One region of the Bradyrhizobium sp. USDA 4503 genome, then DNA from elsewhere that is predicted to be linked to it. Evidence: predicted binding sites of a transcription regulator. Region 1 holds the regulator's gene; each other region holds the start of a gene.
The links. The regulator LexA, encoded in region 1, represses DNA repair genes until DNA is damaged. The targets are predictions, from matches to a motif close to TGTTCNNNNTGTGTTCNG.

Region 2: the regulator LexA is predicted to act here: its motif matches at 1,868-1,885, upstream of ACVMIH_RS27650 (YifB family Mg chelatase-like AAA ATPase).
Region 3: the regulator LexA is predicted to act here: its motif matches at 1,746-1,763, upstream of ACVMIH_RS34160 (ribonuclease T2 family protein).

The regions. Positions count from the first base shown of each region.
Region 1 covers NZ_JBSRXS010000001.1:1,601,766-1,607,038, reverse strand. Annotated here, with positions in the region: gene ACVMIH_RS07720 (ComEC/Rec2 family competence protein) at 1-1,269, shown strand, start outside; gene ACVMIH_RS07715 (hypothetical protein) at 1,276-1,503, opposite strand; gene ACVMIH_RS07710 (hypothetical protein) at 1,649-2,077, opposite strand; gene lexA (transcriptional repressor LexA) at 2,334-3,038, opposite strand; gene ACVMIH_RS07700 (molybdopterin molybdotransferase MoeA) at 3,282-4,493, opposite strand; gene ACVMIH_RS07695 (HAD family hydrolase) at 4,513-5,145, opposite strand.
Region 2 covers NZ_JBSRXS010000001.1:5,792,836-5,798,108, forward strand. Annotated here, with positions in the region: gene ACVMIH_RS27645 (hypothetical protein) at 1-159, opposite strand, end outside; gene ACVMIH_RS27650 (YifB family Mg chelatase-like AAA ATPase) at 279-1,817, opposite strand; gene ACVMIH_RS27655 (hypothetical protein) at 1,957-2,784, shown strand; gene ACVMIH_RS27660 (MBL fold metallo-hydrolase) at 2,857-3,828, opposite strand; gene gshB (glutathione synthase) at 4,016-4,963, opposite strand; gene ACVMIH_RS27670 (YraN family protein) at 4,994-5,273, opposite strand, start outside.
Region 3 covers NZ_JBSRXS010000001.1:7,166,798-7,172,070, forward strand. Annotated here, with positions in the region: gene ACVMIH_RS34155 (23S rRNA (adenine(2030)-N(6))-methyltransferase RlmJ) at 1-780, opposite strand, end outside; gene ACVMIH_RS34160 (ribonuclease T2 family protein) at 1,016-1,702, opposite strand; gene ACVMIH_RS34165 (hypothetical protein) at 1,817-2,293, opposite strand; gene ACVMIH_RS34170 (hypothetical protein) at 2,460-2,759, shown strand; gene ACVMIH_RS34175 (DUF3617 domain-containing protein) at 2,803-3,333, shown strand; gene ACVMIH_RS34180 (TonB-dependent siderophore receptor) at 4,223-5,273, shown strand, end outside.

The DNA of each region.
Region 1 (5,273 bases):
GCGGCGGCCGCGCTGGTCGCCGCGGCGTTCTATCTGTTGCTGTCGGGCGCCGAGGTCGCGACGCAGCGGTCGTTCTTCATGACCGCCGTGGTGCTGCTCGCCGTGATCGTCGACCGCCGCGCGATCACCTTCCGGACCCTGGCGGTGGCGGCGCTGATCGTGCTCGCGATCGCGCCGGAGGCGCTGGTGCATCCCAGTTTCCAGATGTCGTTTGCGGCAACGCTCGGGCTGGTGGCGCTGGTGCAGATCGGGCTGCCGAACCTGCTGGCGTCGCCCGACCATTCGGCAACTGCGCGGGTTGCGCTGTGGGGCGGCCGCGAGCTCACGATGCTGATGCTGGCCTCGCTGGTGGCGGGGCTGGCGACGACGCCCTATGCCGCGTTCCATTTCCACCGCGTGACGCCCTACGGGCTGCTCGCCAACCTTGCGGCGATGCCTGTCGTGTCGGCGGTCGTGATGCCGGCCGGCCTGCTGGGGCTCGTCGCCATGCCGTTCGGCTTCGACGGCGTGTTCTGGGCGATCATGGGTCTTGGCATCGACTGGATGATCCTGGTGACGCAATGGGTCGCCGCACTCCCGGGCGCGGTCGGCCGCATGGCGGCGTTCGGCATCGGGCCGCTGATCGCAGCGAGCGCCGGCATCATCCTGCTCGGGCTGCTGCGCACGCCGCTGCGCTGGTCAGGCGCGGCGCTGTTGCTGGTGGCCTCGGTCTGGGCGCTCAAAGTGCCGCAGCCGGACGTGCTGATCTCCGGCGACGGCCGCAACGTCGCGGTGCGTGGCGGTGACGGGTGGCTGCATCTGATGCACAGCGCCAAGGATGCATTTTTGGTCAAGGAGTGGCTGGCGGCGGACGCCGACGCGCGCACCGCCACCGATGCGTCGCTCGGCGAGGGCGTCTCGTGCGATGCCGGCGGCTGCGTGACCCAGGGACCCGGCGGCGTCTTCGTCGCGCTGGCGACCCGGCCGGAGGCGCTGGCGGACGACTGCGAGCGCGCAGCCCTGATCGTGACGGCGCGGCCGGCGCCGCAGGGCTGCGCGGCATCGGTGATCGATGCCGAGCGGCTGCGCCGCCACGGCGCGCTGGTGCTGCGAAGGATCAGGGACGGCTACGCCGTCGATGCGGTCAAGCCCGGCGGGATCGACCGGCCGTGGTCGCCGGCGGTTCCCGGCGACGGCGAGAGCGAAACGACGCTGCGCGCGCCCGCCGCCGCGCCGCGGCCTGCGGTGGATGCGACGCCGGCCGAGACCGATCTGCAGGGCGATGATTAGCGAGGATTAGCCGTGGTCCGGCGAGGGGCTGCTCGGCAACTCGAACAGGCCGAGATGGTATTCGTCGGAGTCGGGGCCGGCGTCGGGCTTCTTGACGAGGGTGAAGGAAGCCTCGGGAAATTGCTCCCAGACTTTCAGGTCGTCGGCCGTTACCGTCAGCCAACCGAACCGGAACATGTAGCGGCCCGGTTCCGTGACGCGTCCAGCCTTTTGCCATGTGACCTTATCGACCACCGCGCACGTCCTCCGTGCCCGATGATGCGCCAAGGTGCCGGCCGACGCAAATCTCCTTCTGCGCCCCGGAAGCGGGAGTCCGGGGTCGCCCGAAATTGCTTAGGTCATCCGCCGCCGAACAGCTCATTCCGCGGCGACGATGCGCTCAACCCAAAAACAGGGTTGCGAATGCGGAGGGCCGCCGCTCCACAACCTTCGGCTTCTGCTCGACCGGCGGATGCAGCGCCGGCAATTGCAGCACGCTGACGCGCTGTCCCTCGACCAGCTGGGTCACCAGCACATGGCTGCCGTCGGGGAATTCGACCGCGTCATGATGCCGATCAGGCACGTCGGGCTCGACTTCGTTGAACACGCCGACGCGATAGTTCAGCGTCTTGGTCCAGATCCAGCGGCTGTCGTAGCGAACGTTCTCGGCGAAAGCGAGCTCGGTGCCCGGCAGCATGCAGACCGCGACAGTGGGATCGTTCTCCGAAGCAAAGCCGCGGGTCGACGTGCCGCGGAACGTCGTCGTGATCAGCGTCTCTCCGACAATGGCGGGGCGCGATGCCACGGCGTGCAGACTATAGTCACACATCGGATGGCTCCTCATTTCGAGGTAGCGACCCGTGCCTCTCCTTGAGGCATTAGGGCCTCTACCAGAGTGGACGATAGCGAACGAGCGTCTGCTCGTTTCTGGGCGATTGTACGACTGGTCCGAGATCGCTCCGATCACAAACACGCGACGCTGCGCGAGAGGTATCGGAGCGCATCGGGCAGGCCGTACGCTACGCTATCATGCAAGGAACGATCCGACGTGTTGCTCGTTCCCGGCCGCCGCAAGTATTTGCAGTTCAGTATTTGCGATAAAGGCCGATCAGCTTGCCCTGGATGCGGACCCGGTTCGGCGGCAGGATGCGCACTTCATAGGCGGTGTTGGCCGGCTCGAGCGCGATCGATGCGCCGCGGCGGCGGAAGCGCTTCAGGGTGGCTTCCTCCTCGTCGATCAGCGCCACCACGATGTCGCCGGTATTGGCGACGTCGTTGCGCTGGATCAGCGCCATGTCGCCGTCGAGGATGCCGGCATCGACCATCGAGTCGCCGCGCACCTCGAGCGCATAGTGCTCGCCGGCACCGAGCATGTCGGGCGGCACGCTAATGGTGTGGCTGCGGGTCTGCAGCGCCTCGATCGGCGTACCGGCGGCGATCCGGCCCATCACGGGGACCGCGACCGGACGGTTGCCGTCGTCCTCGGCAATCGGCGGCGTGCTGGCGCGCCGGCCGAGGGTGCCTTCGATGACGCTGGGCGTGAAGCCGCGGCGACCGTTGCCGCCGCCGGCCGAGAGTTCGGGCAGCTTGATGACCTCGATGGCGCGGGCGCGGTTCGGCAGGCGGCGGATGAAGCCGCGCTCCTCCAGCGCAGTGATCAGGCGGTGGATACCGGACTTCGAGCGCAGGTCGAGCGCATCCTTCATCTCGTCGAAGGAGGGCGGTACGCCGGCCTCTTTCAGACGTTCATTGATGAAACGCAGTAGTTCGTACTGTTTGCGCGTGAGCATCTCGAGTATTCCCCCGGTTGATAGCGTCGTTCGATTCCGAGACTCTTCTGGTGGGGCCTGCAGGCCGGGCCTGACCTCAGGAGCATGTGCTCAATGCACCTGCTTCCATGCAGCTTCCCGAATGTAGACACCAGTACTCGAAACAAATCATGAACGGACACTATATGTTCGATATGTGTTCCGCAACCACTTAATTTCCGGTGAACGTGTCGGGCAACGCACAATCGGCGGGGCGCGAAAACCCTATTCGGGCAGTGTCAGGATCTCGCATTCGCTGCCTTCGACGGCCGCCGCCGCGAACGGCGGGCGCACGAGAAGTGCCCGTGCCGCAGCGAGATTCCCGAGCAGCGACGAGTCCTGCTGCGTCACCGGCGTTGCGATCAGCGTGCCGTCCTCGCGCGCTTCGAGCCGTGCACGCAGATAGTCCTCGCGCTGGTCGTTGGCGGCGAGGTCGCGGCCGAGCAGGGCGCTCGCGCGGCGATGATGAATCACTTTCCGGCCGCTCAGCGCCCGAATCAACGGCACCAGGAACAGGAAGGCGCAGACATAGGACGACACCGGATTGCCCGGCAGGCCGATCACCCGCATCGCGCCGAGCCGGCCATGCATCATCGGCTTGCCGGGCCGCATCGCAATCCGCCAGAACGCCATCTCGACCCCCTCGGCTTCCAGCGACCGCTTGACGAGATCGTGGTCGCCGACCGAGGCGCCGCCTGTCGTGATGAGGACATCGGCGCCGGCCTCGCGTGCCCGGCGGATACCGGCCGTGGTCGCCTCCACCGTGTCGGCGGCAACGCCGAGGTCGACGGTCTCGGCGCCCTCGGCGCGCGCCAGCGCCCGCAGCGCGTAGCCGTTGGAATAGACGATCTGGCCGGGGCCGGGCTGCGAGCCCGGCATCACCAGCTCGTCGCCGGTCGCCAGCACCGCGACCTTCGGGCGGCGGCGCACCGCAAGTTCCGGATAGTTCATGGCGGCCGCCAGCGACAGCGCGCGGTCGGACAGGCGGCTGCCGCCGGCGAGCAGCACCTCGCCCTCACGGAAGTCGACCCCAGCCGGGCGGATGTGCCGCCCGACGCTGGCGGCCTCCGAGATCGTGATGTGGTCGCCGTCGACGGCGGTGTCTTCCTGGATGATCACAGCGTCGGCGCCATTGGGGATCACGCCGCCGGTGAAGATCCGCACCGCCTCGCCGGCGCCGACCGTCCGCTCGAACGGCCGTCCGGCGGCGACTTCGCCGATCACCTTGAGCCGGGCCTTTAGATCGGCCGCATCGGCGGCGCGCACTGCATAGCCGTCCATCGCCGACATCGGCTGCGGCGGCTGGGTGCGGAGCGCCGCGAGGTCGTGCGCAAGCGTGCGGTGGTAGGCGGCATCGAGCGCGACCATCTCCTCCGGCAGCGGTTCGGCGCCGGCGAGGACGGCGGACAGGGCATCGGCAACCGGCATCAGGGCCACGCTCAGAGCTCCTCAATTCCTAAGTTTCAATACCAAGTGCGGTCAAAGCCCTTGCCACGTCATCCGTCGATGTCACGTGGATAGCATGAAGGCCGCGCGCCCGCGCACCTTCGATATTGGCGGCTAGGTCGTCGAAAAACAGGATCTGCGACGCCGGCACGCCGATGGCTTTTACCACATGATCATAGGCCTCGGCGTCGGGTTTGCGGAAGCCGATGCTCGAGGACAGGAAGACGTTGCGGAAATGGCTGAGCAGCTCGGCGTGGGTGACCGAGAAATGCGCGACATGGGCCGGATTGGTGTTGGAGAAGGCGTAGAGCGGCATCCGCTTGGCGGCCGCCGCGAGCAGCGGGGCGATGCCCGGCATCTCGCCGGTGAAGATCGCGTTCCAGCCTTCGAGGAACTGGGCGTCCGTGATGTCGATGCCGAGCGTTTGGCGCAGCCTTTCGAAGAACGCCGTGTCGTCGATCCGGCCGATCTCGTGATGCTTGAAACTGTCGTCGACGACAAAGCGCGTGGCGAGCTCGGCAGGCACACAGCCGGCATGCTGCGCCCAGCGCGCCATCACCCTGTCAAAGTTGATGTCGAGCACGACGCGGCCGATATCGAACAGCAGCACGTCGACGGAGTTGGGAGTGAATTGCGAGGTCATTGCGTGAAACCGTGTACGAGAATTGCGGGCAGGCGGCAATGTCCTCGATTTCAGTGACCGGTGTGTGGATTGTACGTGGCGTTGCATTCATCGCGAGACTGTTCCCGCGCACACCACCGTCGTCCCGG
Region 2 (5,273 bases), 4.2 Mb from region 1:
GCTGACGTGAAGCTGCGCCAGCCAGGGGATCGATGCGATCTGCATCGTGGCGCCGCCCACCTCGATGCAGGGCCGCGGGCCCGGCAGGAATTCGGCGCGGGCAAGGACCGCGGCCACGGCAAGGGGGACCACCGAGGTCAAAATCTTCAAACGCAACATGACACAACTCGCTCGACCCAAGCTTGCCGCCGATCGCGGTGCTTATGGTTTGCGGAGCGTAAATGAGAGTGGTTACTGTCACGTTGACGCGGCGGGCACCGGCCGGAAGCCGGCGGAGATCACGCCGCGCGGCGCAAATCGTCGGCCAATGCACGATAAGACAGCGCTTCGGCGAGATGTAGCCGGCCGATCGTCTCGGCGCCGTCGAGATCGGCAAGCGTGCGCGCCACCCGCAGCACGCGGTGATAGCCGCGCGCGGTGAGGTGCATGTTGTCGGCGGCCTCGCGCAGCAGCTTCTGCCCATGCGCGTCGGGTTGCGCGATGGTCTCGAGCAGCGAACTCGGCGCTTCCGCATTGGTGCGGACATGCGGCATGCCGGCAGCCGCATAGCGCGCGAGCTGGATGTCGCGCGCGGCCGCGACGCGGGCGGCAACCTCGGCCGATCCCTCCGCCGGCGGCGGCAGGATCAGATCGGCCGCGGTCACGGCGGGCACCTCGATCCGCAGGTCGATGCGATCCATCAGCGGGCCGGAGATCCGCATCTGGTAGTCGCCGGTGCAGCGGTCGAGCCGGCCGCGCTTGCAGGAATAGCCGGGTTCATAGGCATGGCCGCAACGGCACGGGTTCATGGCCGCGACCAGCATGAAGCGCGCCGGATAGGTGACGCGGTGGTTGGCCCTGCTCACCGAAACCTCGCCGTTCTCCAGCGGCTGACGCAGCGAATCCAGCACGCGCGGATCGAACTCCGGCAATTCGTCGAGGAACAGCACGCCCTGATGCGCCAGCGAGATCTCGCCCGGTTTGGCGCGCATGCCGCCGCCGGTCAGCGCGGCCATGCTGGCGGAATGATGCGGGCTGCGGAACGGGCGTCGCGCGGTCAGGGCGCCGTCGCGGATCTCGCCGGCAACCGAGGCGATCATCGAGACTTCGAGCAGCTCCGACGGCGACAGCGGCGGCAGGATCGAGGGCAGTCGCGCCGCCAGCATCGATTTGCCGGCGCCGGGCGAGCCGATCATCAGAAGATGATGACCGCCGGCGGCGGCGATCTCGAGCGCGCGTTTCGCGCTCTCCTGGCCCTTGATGTCGCGCAGGTCCAAAAGCGTTTCCTCGCGCTCATGCACCTTCGGCTGCGGCCGCGACAGCACCTGCGTGCCCTTGAAGTGGTTGGCGATCTGGATCAGCGAATCTGCCGCGATGATCTGGATGTCCGGACTGGCCCAGGCGGCTTCCGAGCCGCAGGCGGCCGGGCAGATCAATCCCTCGTCGCGCGAATTGGCGCCGATTGCCGCGGGCAGCACGCCCGCCACCGGCGCGAGCGAGCCGTCGAGCCCGAGCTCGCCGAGCACGGTGAAGCCGTTCAGCGCATCCGGCGGGATCGCGCCGATCGCCGCCATCAGGCCGAGCGCGATCGGCAGGTCGTAATGGCTGCCCTCCTTGGGCAGGTCGGCGGGTGCGAGGTTGACGGTGATGCGGCGGGCGGGAAGCGCGAGGCCGGAGGCGATCAGCGCCGAACGCACGCGTTCGCGGGCTTCCGACACCGCCTTGTCGGGCAGGCCGACGATCGCGAATGCGGGCAATCCCGGCGCAACCTGGACCTGCACGTCGACCGCGCGGGCCTCGATCCCCTCGAATGCGACGGTGGAAACGCGCTGAACCATGCTGCCCCTATCTTCCGCAATCGAGGGTAGTAGAAACTAGTGGAAAGCGCAAGAACATTACAAGAACAAACTTCGGCGGAGCTGTCCCGTACGATAAGGATGCGGCCAGTGAAGTCCCAAGAACTGAAATGAGGGCAATATGTCCCGTTATAGCCAACTGTACATTGATCAAGCGGGACCAACATCGGACAGCGCGCGTGCTCGCCGGCGCGTCGGAAAATTGATGGAGAGAGTCACCACCGATGAGACCACGCCAGAGCTACGGGATCTGTTAGAGCGTGAGTTGGGAATTAAGGTAAAGGCCACTTATAATATCGAATGGATTTCGTTCTGCGAGAAGTGTGACATTCGCGATTTCCTTGATTGCATCACGCTTGCCAACGCGTTCTTCGTAAAGAGAGGCCAATCAGCCGGAGCACGTATTTGGCAGCAGGAAGTTCGACGCATCTTTACCGAAGAACGTCTTGCGTATGAAATCGATGAAGGATGCGTTGTTCACCCGGCCGTAGACAAGGAATTCCAGCGGAACCGTCGATCTACGCTGGCGGGACTTCAGAATGCTCGATACTCGAACAGCTTGGCGGCGTTCGAACGAATATCTGATCAATTGGCTGAGCAGCCTCCCAACGGCAAAGACGCATGGCGAGCGATTTTTAGCGCAGTGGAGGGGCTCTTTCGTTTGATGTTTCCGTCCGCACCTCAGCTGAATGCGGGCGCTGCGGAAACTTACCTAAGCTCAATTATTCAGCAGACATATGTGAACGACGCAGTTGCAATGCGTGCTGCCAACAAACAGCTAGCATCGTTCAGGGACTGGATAGATTCTTCGCACAATTATCGCCATGAACAGGGCAGTGAGGAGCCGGTCCAACCGCCGATTGATCTTGCGGTTTTGGCCATAAGTAACGGTACCGCATTCTTGCGCTGGTTGATTTACCTGGATCAAGTCAACAGCGTTAAGTCCTAAACGTACTGGACGTAAGGTATTCTCGATCACATCCGTGAGGGCGACGTTTGTCCCCCTCACGGAGTGTTCAGATCACAGGTTCATCTGCATCGGCTCCGGATAGTAGTGGAAGCCTTCGCCGGCCTTGGCGACGTGGCCGTAGCCCGGCCAAGCGAAGTGATAGGACATCACGGCCGTCTTGTTCGCGGCCAGCATTTCCAGCAGCTTGACCCGCGACGCCGCCGCCTGCTTCGGATCGGTGTCGTAGGAGAACTCCATCCGCGGCCGCTCCAGCAGCAGCACCGCGTGATGCGAGAGGTCGCCGAGGAAGGCGAAGGATTTGCCGCCCGAGCTCACCATGAAGATGGTGTGGCCCACGGTGTGGCCTGGCGCCGCGATTGCCGTCACGCCGGGCAGGAATTCCTGGCCGTCCTTGAAGAACACGATGCGGTCGCGCACCGGCAGCAGGTTCTTGCGGGCGTGCACGATGAAATCCTTCAACGGGCTGCCCATCTTGCCTTCGTCGGTCCAGAACTCGAGATCGCTCTGCGCGATGTAATATTGCGCATTCGGGAACAACGGCTTGTCGTCGGCGCCGACGATGCCGCCGATATGATCGATATGCGCGTGCGACAGCACGACGGCGTCGATGTCCTCCGGCTTGATGCCGGCTTCCTGCATACTCTTCTGCTGCCGCCCGGTGGTCTTGCCGAACAGTTGCGACGTGCCCATGCCGGTGTCGAACAGGATCAGCTTGTCGCCGGTATTGACGATCGGCGAATTCTGCTCGAGCACGACATTGTCGGGCGAGAGGAAGTTGTCGGAGAGCATCTTCTTCACCTCCTCCTTCGGCACACCGGTGAAGGTGCCGGAGGGATCGCCGAGCGGAAGCGGCCCGTCGGATACGACGGTCACTTCGGCTTCGCCGAGCATGAAGCGGTGCCAATAGGGTGTCTGCGTGCCGAGCTTCGGCGCGCGTGCCTGTGCGGTGCCCCCGAGCAGGGTGCTGGCGCCGAGACCGGCACCGAGCGCGAGCAAGGATCGTCGTGAGACATTGAGCGTCATAACGTCTTCCTCCAGAATTTTTATAAGATTTTCGCGTTGTGCCCGCGCGTTGACCCGCTGCTTGACCTGACGCAGGCAAGCGGATGCTGCCCTCGCCTGCGCAAGCTGGCAAGAAGAATAAGGAGAACGCATGCGCGATCGAACGCTGGCTAAAATTTCAGCCAGCTGTGCGGCGCACAAGGGAGGATTATTTCGCGGCGCGCTTCTTCTCGATGGTATCCCAAATCATCGCCGCGACGTCGGGGCCATTGAGCCGTTGGATTGCGCGGATGCCGGTCGGCGAGGTGACGTTGATCTCGGTCAGGTTGCCGTCGATCACGTCGATGCCGACGAACAGCAGGCCGCGTTCGCGCAGCGCCGGTCCGAGCGTGGCGCAGATTTCGCTCTCGCGATCCGAGAGTTCGGTCGCCGTGGCTGCGCCGCCACGGACCATGTTGGAGCGCAGATCGTCCGCCGCCGGCACGCGGTTGACGGCGCCGGCGAACTCGCCGTCGACCAGGATGATGCGCTTGTCACCATGCTTCACCTCGGGGAGGAAGCGCTGGATCACCCAGGGCTCCTTGAACGTGACGGAGAACATGTCGAACAGCGAGCCGAAGTTCATGTCCTGCGGCATCACGCGGAAGACGGCGGCGCCGCCATGGCCGTGCAGCGGCTTCATGACGACGGCGCCATGATGGTCGCGGAATGCGTTGATCTCGTCGAGATCGCGCGAGATCAGGGTCGGCGGCATCAGCTTCGGGAAGTTCATCACGAACAGCTTTTCCGGCGCGTTGCGCACGCTGGCCGGGTCGTTGACGACCAAGGTCTTCGGATGGATGCGCTCGAGGAAATGGGTCGAGGTGATGTAGGCGAGGTCGAACGGCGGATCCTGCCGCAGCAGCACGACGTCGAAGCCGTTGAGCGCTTCGCGCTTCGGCTCGCCCAGCGTGAAATGATTGCCGACCTCGTCGCGCACGGTGAGAGGCTGCACCGGCGCCACCAGCTCCTCGCCGCGCAACGACAGCTTGTCGGGCGTGTAGTAGGAAATGCCGTGGCCGCGCTTCTGCGCCTCGAGCAGCAGCGCAAAGGTCGAATCGCCGCGAATATTGATGCGCGCGATGGGATCCATCTGGACGGCGATCTTCAATTTCATAGGCATGTTCCGCGAGGTCTGAGGATAACGTTAAGGGCTGGCATCGAATGCCGCTAACAAATGGCGCGGCAGGCTCTTCGGCGCAATCAGCACGGCGTCGAATCTGAGCTCGAATTCGGCATGTTCGGGATGCGCCATCAGCCAGGCCTGGGCGGCATTGATGATGCGCAGCTGCTGCCGCGGCGTCACCGCATAGGCGGCGTCGTCGAGGCTGGCCCGGGCCTTGACCTCGACGAAGGCCAGCAGATTGCGCCGGCGCACCACCAGGTCGATCTCGCCAAAGGGGGTGCGGAAGCGTCGTGCCAGGATG
Region 3 (5,273 bases), 5.6 Mb from region 1:
CAACTCATTCGCCAGCGTCCACGGCGGATTCACCAGCAAAAGCCCTGTGGAAACGAGGCCTGCGCCTGCTTCTTGCGGTGCCACACTGAATTCCAATCGCAGGCATTTGCCGGCGGGCCGGCTGCTTGCTGCTGCAGCAGCCACACTGCGCGTTAGCTCATCGGTGGCTCTCCGGGTTTTTACGGGGTACCACAAAAGATACGAGCCGGTCGGCCACTTCGCGTACGCTTCCGTGAAAGCACTGGCCAGCCGCTCGAACTCGTCCTTCGCTTCGAACGGCGGATCGATCAGCACCAGGCCGCGCCGTTCGTTCGGCGGCACGAATGCGGGCAGCGCCATCCAGCCGTCGAGATCGACGACGCGCGCTTGCGCGTCGCGTCGCAGCGCGTCGATCAGTTGTTTGCGCGCCGACGGTTCGATCTCGCAGGCGGTGAGGCGATCTTGCGGACGCAGCAGCGCCCGCGCGATCAACGGCGAACCAGGATAGGCTTTCAGCTCGCCTTTCGGATTGAATGCTCTGACGATGTCGAGATAGGGCGCGATCAGCGGCAATGCCTGGTCGGAGAGCCGCGCCTGCATCAGCCGCGCGATGCCGGTGAGCCATTCGCCGCCGCGCTGCGCTTCGCTCGACGTCAAATCATAGAGACCGGCGCCGGCATGGGTGTCGATGACGCGGAACGGCGCCGGCTTGTCCTGCAGATAGGTGAGCATGCGCACCAGCACGATGTGCTTGATGACGTCGGCAAAGCTGCCGGCATGAAAGGCGTGACGGTAGTTCATGTGATGATCGTGCTGCGCTCCCAAAGGGTGCGCATGTTGTACTCGTCATGCCCGGGCTTGTCCCGGCCTTCGCTAAAGCTTCGGCGGGGGTAACGTCCGAGCTCGGCGAAGCCTTGGCGTAGCCGGGGCTCCCGGGCATCTGCGCCTTATCTTGCTTGTTTCGCGATGGCGCAGGTGGCCGGGACATGCTGCGCGACGACGCGCAGCGCGGGTCTGCCGGCCATGACCCAGAGTTTCAGCCGCCGCGAACCGGCGGCATCAGCACCTGATCGCGGCGGCAGGCGCGGCGGTCGATTTCCTCGCAGGAGCGGAATTGCAGATCCTTGCTGAGGCAGATCCGCACCTCGCTGAGCCGCTTGCTGTCGCAGGTCACCGAGATCGCGGAGTTGCTGAGGCCCGGATTGACCTTGATGAATGCCGTCTCCAGCTCGTCGGGCGCGACCGTCTTCGGCTCCGACAATTGCAGGAATTCCTCGGGGATCTTCACCGTGGCGCGGGCCTTGCGGATGGCTTCGAAATAGGCGCGCTCGCCGAGACCGGAGCAGGTGCCGTGCTTGTCCCACTCGTTGTAGATCAGCCCGGGCGCCGGCATCAGGTCGAGCATCGAGCTCATGATGCTGCGGGCGAGTCGCGGCGAAGGCCGCTGGCAGTATTCCGGAAAGCCCCGCTCATATTGCGGCCACAGGCCGTGCACCACGAAGGAATAGGGCCGTCCGCCGCATTGCGCCTGCGTGCCGCGGCCGTTGTTGCCGCGCTCGCTCGCCGCCTCGCAGAACGAGGGCGACCACGACAGCGACAGCACATAGAAATCGAACTCACCGGGCGCATTCTGGCGGCGATCCTGGGCCGACGCCCCGACCGCACCGCACAGAATAATGGCAACCGAAATCAAAAATCGGGAAATCGTGTCCAACCGAGGCATCAAAACGCTCCCTCACTCGACCGCCCAGAGCCTAGCAGGCCGCGAGAACATTTCAAGAACAAAAAGCCGCCGTCCAAATGGCGGCGGCTCCTGCTTTAGCAATCTGGTCGGAGATCAGGGCCGCGCGGCCTTGCAGGACGGGTTATAGGTCCAGTTGCGGTCGAGCCCCGCGACGCACCATTCGACGCCCTGATTGATGCTGGCAAAGCCGCCGTCCTCGATGATCGAATAGTGCACCTTGCGCACTTTGCCGTCGCTCAGCATCGCCTCGCCCGTGCAATAACGGCGCGGGATATTGTCGGACTGCCAGGGGCGGAAGGCGGTTTCGTGAATCCCGTTGAAGCCGGTGATCACGAGCGGCGAATTCCAGAAGGTGGCTTCCTTTTCCTGGAATTGCGTGCTGATGACTGTCAGGGCCTTCTCGCATGGGGCCACATTGCCGTCATAGCGCGGGCCGGACAGCCAGAAGTTCATTTCGAGCGGATTGGCGGCTTGGGCCGTACCCCCGAAAGCCAGCAGGCCGACCACGAGTGCGGCGCCGAGGCCGAGCTTGCGGCCGAGTTTATTGCGGGAGTTGAACAGGTTGCGCATGGGAATCCACCCGATTATCCGATGCCGCGGACGGTGCCGCGAAGCCCCGGCAAGGTCAAGTGCAGGGCGGCAACACCTGCGGAGAAGTCCACTTTGGGGAGCCGGCTCGTTCTTTTCACGGTCGCCGGCGCACTCTATGTTGGCTCGAAGCGAAATGGAGTCTGCGATGCGAAGGAAATTGGCCGCGTGCCTGGTTGCCGTTTGCGGGATGCTGGCCGTTGTGCCGGCGCGGGCGGATTGGATGCAGCCGGTACCGCCGTTCAAGGGCAATGATACCGGCGGTATCATCGCCTATACGCTGGCGACCCAGAGCGACGCCCGGCAACTCGCAGTCGATCACTGCGCCTCCTACGGCAAGGTGGTTAAGTTCCTTGCGATGCAGAACTATCCGGGCGGCTACATCTCTTTCGCCTGTCGCTGGGTGCCCTATGGCGCAGCCCAGAGGCCGCTGCGCACGCTCTACTGAGCGCGCACCGGATCTTTCGATCGTTCAGCCGGGAGCCGACCGCATGACCCGACAGCTTGCCTTGCTTGGTTCGGCTGTGTGCCTTGTCCTGTCCGCTGGCGCCGCAAGTGCCGTCGACCTGCCGATCCGCAAGGCCGGTCTGTGGGAGATGAAGATGGTGCGCACCGGCGGGCCGATGCCCGAAATCACCATGCAGCACTGCACCGACGAGACCACCGACAAGGAGATGAGCGCGGCGGCCTCGCCGATGGCCAAGGAAGTCTGCTCGAAGCAGGATATCAAGAAGACCGCGACCGGCTATGTCAGCGACAGCGTCTGCAGCGTCGCCGGCATGACGATGCAGAGCCATGCCGAGATCGTCGGCGATTTCAATTCCGCCTACACGGTGAAGAGCACCTCGCATGCCGAGGGCGGCGCGGCCGGCTCGCGCGACACCACGATGACCATCGAGGCGAAATGGCTCGGCGCCTGCAAGAGCGACCAGAAGGCCGGCGACATCATCATGCCCGGCGGCATGAAGATGAACGTCAAGGACATGGAAAAGCTGAAGGGCCTCATGCCCAAGCAGAAGTAGCGCGCAGCGCATCCGGCTGTTGCCGGGCGCCCGAATGCATCGCCTCGCATGCTGAGAGGCTGCGCAGCTTGCACCACCATCACTTCGAGTAGCTCGCGACAAAATTGCAAAGCAATCTTGCGCTGAGGCGATGTGCAATCCATCCGATACTTCCCGTCACCAGGGCTATCGCATATGCCCCTTGGCGACCGCGCAAGTGCTTGGCCTCGTGGTTCGAGACGCGCCGCAAGAGGCGCTCCTCACCATGAGGGTCTACTATTGTGCCGCAGAACAAGACCTCATCCTGAGGAGCCCGCCGAATGGCGGGCGTCTCGAAGGATGGCCACGAGCACGCCGCCACGAAAAGCGATAGCCTTTGCGCGGAGATGACGGTTCACCGCGTTCGTGTGCTCCTCGGCGCGTGATGACGTCGACGGGATGCAACGTCATTGAATGATCGCCGCGTACCTCGCGTTCGAGAGACTCTCTGCGAGAGACGACGCGCATCGCATTCGTCGTGTCGAAAGCCTGACGCGCCAACATGTCGTTTTGAATCGTTCCAGTGATGCGCATCTTGAATCACTCCAGTGTTGCGCTTCGTTGCTGCTTCCATCGATTCTATTTTGCGCGTGTGGAATTTCGATCATCCCGCCGATAGAAGTCCGCCCCAATCGATGTCGGCCTTGTCGCAAACGCGACTCGATCGATGTCGGCGTAAGGCAATGTGGGGATTTGTTCGGTGGGAATGGCTTCGTTGCGGAGCAAGCGCGGCTTGCTCGCATCAACGGCTGCGATCAATGCGGCGCTACTCGGTTCGGTCATACTTGTGCCAATGGGTGCAGACGTCGCCAGCGCTCAGGCGCAGACAAGTCCTCCGCAGAGCAATGTCAGCGAACTTCCCGCAGTGACGGTGGATGAACCTGGCGCCGCAAGGAAGCGCGGTGCCGTCGTTTCAAGCCAGAACACCAGGACTTCGCGCGCGGTCGCGGCGAACCGGCGCCGCAGTGCCGCGGCGCCCGCCCGGAGCCAGGCTCCGCGGTCGCAAGGCACAGGAGGCGCGATCGGTACGACCACGGGGTACGTCGCAACCGCGAGCACGGCCGGCACCAAGACCAGCACAGCGCTGATCGAAACGCCGCAGTCGCTTTCGGTCGTCACGCAAAAGGAGCTAAGGGATCGCAACGTTCAGACGCTCAAGGACGCCGTCAGCTACACGCCCGGCGTGACGACCACGGCGTTCGGCTATGATCCAAGGTTCGATAGTTTCTACATCCGTGGCTTCGACGCGACCTATACAGGGATCTATCGCGACGGCCTGCGCCAGGGCGGCGGCAACTTCGCAATTCCCAAGATCGAACCCTACGGTCTCGACAGCGTGTCGATCCTCCGCGGACCAGCCTCGGGCCTCTATGGCCTCGGCTCTCCGGGAGGCATCGTGGATGTCACGACCAAGCGGCCGCCGTTGACGGCATTCGGTGAGGTGCAGCTGCAGGGCGGCACCTACGACCGTTACCAGGGCAGTTTCGATGTCGGTGGTCCGGTGCCCGGCAGCGATCAGCTGTACTACCGGCTGACGGGCCTGCTTCGCGACGCAAAGACCTGGTACCCCGGCAACGACGACGATCGCGCCTATATCGCGCCGGCGCTGACCTGGCGGCCCGACGCCGACACGTCCTTCACCATCCTGAGCGAATATCAAAGCAGCCGAACCGCCGCGAGCATCGGCAACTTCCGCACGCCTGACGGACAGTTGACCAACATCTATTCGAATGATCCGGCGTTCAGCGCGATGGATCAGAAGCAATATCGCATCGGCTACGCGTTCGAGCACAATGTCGACGACGTGTGGACGGTGCGGCAGAACTTCCGCTTCTACCAGGTCGACGTCGACGCGAAATACACCCAGATCGATTCAATCGACAGCAGCACCAATCTGGCGTCGCGGTCCGCGTGGCGGATCC